2 linked regions of the Methylocaldum szegediense genome follow. Each later gene encodes a partner of the first gene's protein in a complex. Links are inferred from orthologs where the notes say so. Each region holds a gene or a part of one and is shown on either strand. Other genes may lie near its edges.

Evidence for each region.
Region 2: the proteins of uvrB (region 1) and uvrD are in contact, whole or in part, in a crystal structure (PDB 7EGT), measured with the Thermus thermophilus proteins. The link is inferred for Methylocaldum szegediense from one-to-one orthologs. Residues at the interface, in WP_096411307.1 of Thermus thermophilus: Glu23, Leu25, Arg26, Asp27, Gly28, Glu29, Arg30, Phe31, Arg55, Glu326, Asp327, Phe328, Glu379, Ser382, Gln383, His398, Gly400, Arg401; in WP_096412145.1 of Thermus thermophilus: His654, Arg656, Phe657, Gln666, Asp668, Glu669, Lys680, Arg681, Leu682, Ser683, Lys685, Tyr686, Ala687.

What each region holds. Positions count from the first base shown.
Region 1 is NZ_OX458333.1:3,414,664-3,417,967, reverse strand. The notes cover bases 89-3,069. They hold uvrB (excinuclease ABC subunit UvrB), read right to left. Parts: upstream 2,622-3,069; coding sequence 555-2,621; downstream 89-554. Other genes in these bases: QEN43_RS14665 (pyridoxal phosphate-dependent aminotransferase), read left to right, coding at 2,660-3,069; QEN43_RS14675 (hypothetical protein), read right to left, coding at 253-447; QEN43_RS14680 (transaldolase family protein), read left to right, coding at 89-227. Also shown: more of QEN43_RS14680, read left to right, coding at 1-88; more of QEN43_RS14665, read left to right, coding at 3,070-3,304. UniProt on the Escherichia coli protein: The UvrABC repair system catalyzes the recognition and processing of DNA lesions. A damage recognition complex composed of 2 UvrA and 2 UvrB subunits scans DNA for abnormalities.
Region 2 is NZ_OX458333.1:4,096,622-4,099,896, forward strand. The notes cover bases 132-3,083. They hold uvrD (DNA helicase II), read right to left. Parts: upstream 2,715-3,083; coding sequence 549-2,714; downstream 132-548. Other genes in these bases: QEN43_RS17785 (phosphoribulokinase), read left to right, coding at 132-515; QEN43_RS17795 (YgaP family membrane protein), read left to right, coding at 2,793-3,050. Outside these bases: more of QEN43_RS17785, read left to right, coding at 1-131. UniProt on the Escherichia coli protein: A helicase with DNA-dependent ATPase activity. Unwinds DNA duplexes with 3'-5' polarity. Translocates on single-stranded DNA with 3'-5' polarity. Initiates unwinding more efficiently from a nicked substrate than double-stranded DNA.

The sequences.
Region 1 (3,304 bases):
GCGACGGAACAGCTCTGGTGTCGGAAATGCGGGCGGTGGTCGATGCCTGTAATACGCCGACCACGATTCTGGTGGCGAGCCTAAAGTCCGCGAGCGAGGTTGTGCAAGCGGTAATCGCAGGCGCGCATCACGTCACCATTCCTTTACCACTGCTACTCGAAATGGGCGATCACCCCTTGTCCGATCAAGCGATCGAGGAATTCGGACGTGCTGTCCGCAATGGCTGAAATTCGCGAGATTTTGGACAGACGATCATTCGCGGCTGCTATTTTGCCCGTCGGAGTTGGAAGCAACGGCCCGGGATTTCGCCAAACGTTCGCAAGCCTTCAGCGCGACCTGACGCAAGGCGTAGGTTCTGGCGAAAACGACTTTATCGTTCTCGCAGACCACGACGCGATAGCCATCCAAGGTCCAGTGCACTTCGATCGAGATGTTCGGCTTGACCATGGAAACCGATCCTCGATTTGCCAAAAGAAACAATCATAGCAGCGCAGGTCGAATTGTCTAAAAGGGTTTTCTGTTCCGCTGATCTCCTGTGATTGTGATCGCTTCGCCTATGTTCCGGCAAAGACTTCCGCCTGAATCCGGCGAATTTCGTCGCGCAGCCTCGCCGCTTCTTCGAATTCGAGTTCGCGGGCATGGGCGTACATCCTTTCTTCGAGTTGTTTGATCAGCTTGGCCGCTTCGGCCGGTTTCACCGCGCGGTAGTCGGCCCCCTGCTCCGCCACCTTGGCTAGTTTCTTCTTGCCGGTACCCGTCTGCAATGCCCCCGGAACCGGTACTTCCAAGATGTCCGTCACGCGTTTCGAAATGCCTGTCGGGGTTAGACCGGTCCGTTTGTTGTAGGCGATCTGCTTGGCACGCCGGCGCTCGGTTTCGTCAATTGCCCGTTGAATCGAACCGGTCACCGTGTCCGCATAGAGAATCGCCTTGCCGTGAAGATTTCGCGCGGCTCGGCCGATGGTCTGAATCAAAGATACGGTCGACCGCAGGAACCCCTCCTTGTCGGCATCGAGGATGGCAACCAGCGAGACTTCTGGAATGTCCAAGCCTTCCCGCAGAAGATTGATACCCACTAGTACGTCGAACTTGCCTAGGCGCAAATCACGAATGATCTCAACCCGCTCCACGGTATCCACGTCGGAATGCAAGTAACGCACCGCGATATCGTGCTCGAACAGGTATTCGGTCAAATCCTCCGCCATGCGCTTGGTCAGCGTCGTGACCAATACCCGCTCGTTGCGGGCGATGCGCTCGCGAATTTCCGAAAGGAGGTCTTCCACCTGGTTCAAGGCTGGGCGAACCTCGACTTCAGGGTCCACCAGGCCGGTCGGTCGTACCACCTGCTCGATGACCGCTCCGGAATGCTTGAGTTCGTACGGCCCCGGCGTTGCCGAAATGTAGATGCGTTGCGGCGCACGAGCTTCGAACTCCTCGAATCTGAGCGGGCGGTTGTCCAGCGCCGACGGCAGACGGAAACCATACTCCACTAGAGTCTCCTTACGAGAGCGGTCGCCCCGGTACATGGCGCCTAGCTGTGGAATGGTAACGTGGCTTTCATCGATCACCAACAAGGCATCGGCCGGGAGATAATCGAACAGGGTGGGTGGGGGTTCGCCCGGGGCGCGCCCTGACAGATAGCGGGAATAGTTCTCGATGCCGGAACAATAGCCGACCTCCAGCATGATCTCGAGATCAAAGAGCGTGCGCTGCTCCAACCGCTGGGCTTCCACCAGCTTATTCATGGACCGTAGCTCTTCCAGCCGGACCTTGAGATCGGCCTTAATCTGGTCCACCGCGTCCAAGATTTTTTCCCGCGGGGTGACGTAATGGGTCTTGGGATAAACGGTGTAGCGGGCGATGCGGGCGATGATTTCGCCGGTCAAAGGATCGAATAGTGATAGCCGTTCGATCTCGTCGTCGAATAATTCGATGCGTAGCGCCTCTTTTTCAGATTCTGCCGGGAACACGTCGATCACGTCGCCCCGCACACGATAGGTAGCGCGGCGGAGCTCCGTTTCGTTACGCGTGTACTGCAATTCGGCGAGCCGGCGCAGTATCGTCCGTTGATCGATCATGTCTCCGCGCACCAGATGCAGCACCATGCTGAAATAGGAAGCGGGTTCGCCCAAACCGTAGATGGAGGAGACGGTCGCCACGATGATAGTGTCGCGCCGCTCGATCAGGGCCTTGGTGGCCGAAAGGCGCATCTGCTCGATATGCTCGTTGAGCGAGGCATCTTTCTCGATATAGGTGTCGGAAGCCGGGACGTACGCCTCAGGCTGATAGTAGTCGTAATACGACACGAAGTATTCAACGGCGTTTTCCGGGAAAAATTCCTTCATCTCGCCGTAAAGCTGAGCCGCCAACGTCTTGTTCGGCGCCAGGATCAGCGTCGGACGCTGCACGGCTTGAATGACATTGGCGATGGTGAAGGTTTTTCCGGAACCAGTGACACCCAAAAGAGTCTGGTGTAACAAGCCGTCGCCAAGACCTTCGACCAATTGCCGGATCGCTTCCGGCTGATCGCCAGACGGCTTGAATTGACTGTGAAGTTTGAAACTTTTCCCCTTGGTGGGATGCAGGGGCAAGGTTTCATCGAGTATCATTTTTTGGGGCATAAAGCCTGACCCATTTGATCAATCTTCAATTCGACACGATGAACATCAAACTTTCCGACCGCGTACAGTCGATCAAACCCTCCCCTACCTTGGCCGTAACGGCGAGAGCGGCCGCCATGCGTGCCGCTGGCAAAGATATTGTGGGCCTCGGAGCAGGCGAGCCGGATTTTGATACCCCCGAGCATATCAAACAGGCCGCCATCAAGGCCATTCAGGACGGGTTCACCAAATATACGCCGGTCGGCGGCACGCCCAGCCTCAAAAAGGCGGTCGTGGCGAAGTTCAAGCGGGAAAACGGCCTCGACTACGACGTCAAGCAAGTATTGGTCTCTTGCGGTGGCAAGCAGAGTTTTTACAACCTGGCTCAGGCGCTTTTGAATCCGGGTGACGAAGTCATCATTCCGGCGCCGTATTGGGTGTCTTATCCGGATATGGTGCTTCTCGCGGGAGCCGTCCCCGTAATCATCGACGCGCCGCAGTCGCAGAAGTTCAAAATCACGCCCGCCCAACTCAAGGCGGCATTGACGCCGAAAACCCGGCTGTTCGTCATCAACAGCCCGTCCAACCCAAGCGGGATGGCTTACGACGAGGCAGAACTCAAAGCCTTGGGCGAGGTGCTGAAAGACTATCCCGAGGTTGTCATCGCCACCGATGACATGTACGAGCACATCGTGTGGAAAGCC
Region 2 (3,275 bases), 680 kb from region 1 along the record:
CTGAGGGAACGGATTTGCTGTTTTACGAGGGTTTGCACGGCGCGGTGAAAAACGAGTTCGTGGATATTCCACGATACGCGGATCTCTTGGTCGGTGTCGTTCCCATCGTCAATCTAGAATGGATACAAAAAATCCACAGGGATACCGCAGAGCGCGGCTATAAGCCCGAGGATGTCACCGATACGATCCTCCGCCGCATGTACGATTATGTGAAGGTCATCACGCCTCAATTCTCCCAAACGGACATCAATTTTCAGAGGGTGCCTCTGGTCGATACCTCAAATCCGTTCATCGCCCGCGACATTCCCTCGCCGGACGAGAGCCTCGTGATCATCCGGTTCAAAAATCCGCGCAAGTTCAACGTGGATTTCCAGAACCTTTTGGCGATGATCAAAGATTCATTTATGTCCCGCTACAACTCAATTGTCGTGCCGGGTGGCAAGATGGGACTCGCCATGGAAATCATTTTCCGCCCCATTCTGGAGCGGATGATGGAAGAGAAGAAAAGTGCCTGATCAATCGTGAGGCTCGTGTCGATACGGTCTTTTTTAAGCCGGCTGTAAATTGGCGTAGGCAAGCATTAGCCATTTAGTGCCAGCCTCGGCGAAGTTCACCTGAACCCTGGCTTGGTTGCCTTCTCCCTCATACTGAAGAATTACGCCCTCGCCGAATTTCGCGTGCCGGACGCGCTGTCCGAGTTTATAGACGCTGGCACGCTCGCTCACGCCTGATGAAACGTGCGAGGACATCATCGGCCGTCCGATGCTTCCGCGCATGCGTACCTCTTGAAGATACTCGGACGGAATTTCCCGCAGGAACCGGGAAGGGCGGGGATAGGTTTCTTTGCCGTAGAGGCGGCGGGTCTCCGCGTAGGTAAGAAAAAGCTTGCGCTTCGCACGGGTGATGCCCACATAGCAGAGGCGGCGTTCTTCTTCCAGGCGCCCGGGCTCTTCCAAGGACTGCAGGCTAGGAAACAGTCCTTCCTCGAGTCCGACAATGAATACCAGGTCGAATTCCAGCCCTTTGGCCGCGTGTAGGGTCATGAGCTGCACGCAGTCCTCGAACTCGTCGCTTTGATTCTCTCCGGCCTCCAGTGCAGCATGGGATAGAAACTGGTCGAGTTTCGACAGTTCCATGTCCAGTTGCGGTTCGTATTCGAACTGGCGTGCGGCGTTGATCAGCTCGTCCAGGTTCTCGATTCGCGCTTCGGCTTGCTCGCCTTTCTCCTTTTCATAATGGGCGCGGAGACCGGAAGCCAAAACCACATGTTGCACCTGTTCCCAAAGCGTATGTTCCGCCGTGTCCCGGGCCATGGCTTCGATCAGCTGCAGAAAGCCGGTCAGTGGCGTTCGAGCTCGGGCCGGCAACGCAGAGTCGCGGCACAAAGCTTCGGCCGCCTGCCAGAGGGAGCAGCGCTCGGCGCGGGCAACGTCGCGGATCAAGTCGATTGTCTTGGCGCCAATTCCACGTACGGGCGTATTGACGACGCGCTCGAAAGATGGATCGTCGTGGCGGTTGGCGATCAGGCGGAGATAGGCGAGCGCGTCTTTGATTTCCGCACGTTCGAAGAAGCGAAGTCCGCCGTAGACCCGGTACGGTATCCCCATGGCCAGAAATTTTTCTTCGAACTGTCGGGACTGTGCGTTGGAACGGTAAAGAATAGCGGCGTCTCGACGGGCATTGCCCTCCTGAGCCCACTGTTTGATCCGCTCGGCGACGAAATAAGCCTCGTCCTGTTCGTTGAAAGCGGCGTATACGGAGATCGGCTCCCCGATGCCGCCCTCGGTCCATAAGGTCTTTCCGAGTCTACCCTCGTTGTTTGCGATCAGAGCGTTCGCCGCGTTCAAGATGTTGCTGGTGGAACGGTAATTCTGTTCTAGCCGGATGAGCCGGTGGCTAGGATAGTCTTTCTGAAAGCGGTGGAGATTTTCCACTTTGGCTCCGCGCCAACTGTAGATGGACTGATCGTCGTCGCCCACGACGAACAAGTTTTCGCGTTCCTGGGTCAAGAGTCGCAGCCATGCATACTGAATCCGGTTGGTGTCCTGGAATTCATCTACCAGTACGTGGTGAAAGCGGCGCTGATAATGCTCCAGCACCTCCGGCGTGTCGCGGAGAAATTCGTGGGCGCGCAGCAGCAATTCGGCAAAATCCACTAGCCCGGATCGTTCGCAGGTTTCCTCGTAGGCGAGATAGATGCGTTGCATCTGCTTTTGGTATGGATCGTACGATTCCGGGAGATGGCGGGCCCTGCGGCCTTCTTCTTTGTGCGCATTGATGAACCATTGCACTTGACGGGGCGGCCAGCGCGCTTCGTCCAGATCAAGGCTCTTGAGCACGCGGCGAATGAGCCGATGCTGATCGTCGGAATCAAGGATCTGAAAAGCGTCGGGTAGTCCTGCTTCCTTGGCATGACGCCGCAATAGGCGGTGTGCGAGACCGTGAAAGGTGCCGACCCATAGGCCCTGGGCGGAGATATTCAGAAGCTGTTCAATGCGACCTCGCATTTCGCTCGCGGCTTTGTTGGTAAAGGTAACCGCCAAAATTCCGTGCGGTGAAATACCCTCCATTTGCATGAGCCAGGCAATGCGGTGTACAAGCACGCGGGTTTTGCCGCTTCCGGCGCCGGCCAATACCAAGAGAGCTGGGGTAGGTGACGTGACCGCCTCCCGCTGCGCAGGATTTAGAGGACCGATGATAGGGGTAATGTCCATGATGCTATTCTAATCGGCTTGCGTGAACGATATGAAGCTTGCACAATCGCAATCTCTTTCTGAGAGAGGAGGTTAGCGATGAGTTTCGATATAAAAAAAATGACTAAACGCGAGCTTAATGTTGGGCTCAAGGATCAAAAAATTCGCTACGGCGTCGGCGCCGCACTGGCGCTGCTTTCGGTATTTCTGGCCAACATCCCGCTGTTGATTATCGGCGGTCTTTTACTGGGATCTGCCCATCTCCGTTGGTGCCCAGTTTATTCCGGGCTTGGCCGGAGTACAGTGGAACCAGGAGAAGAGCAATCCGGTTCCACCGGGCCTCAGACCAATCATTAGATCGCATTTCTTGGAACGGATTCTGTCGGTTTCAATCCAACATGGCGCAGGGAGGCGCCGAGTACCCGTCGCCTCAAACTTTTTATCTGTCAAGCTAACCCCTTTTTCGGCTTTGCCGCTGTCCTCTCCAGAGCCTCCTTCGTCGCAAAGAATAGAGCCACCAACGCAATCGTCCACTTGGGTCGGTTCTTGCAAAAAGTTTCCTATAAAGAAACAATATTTATA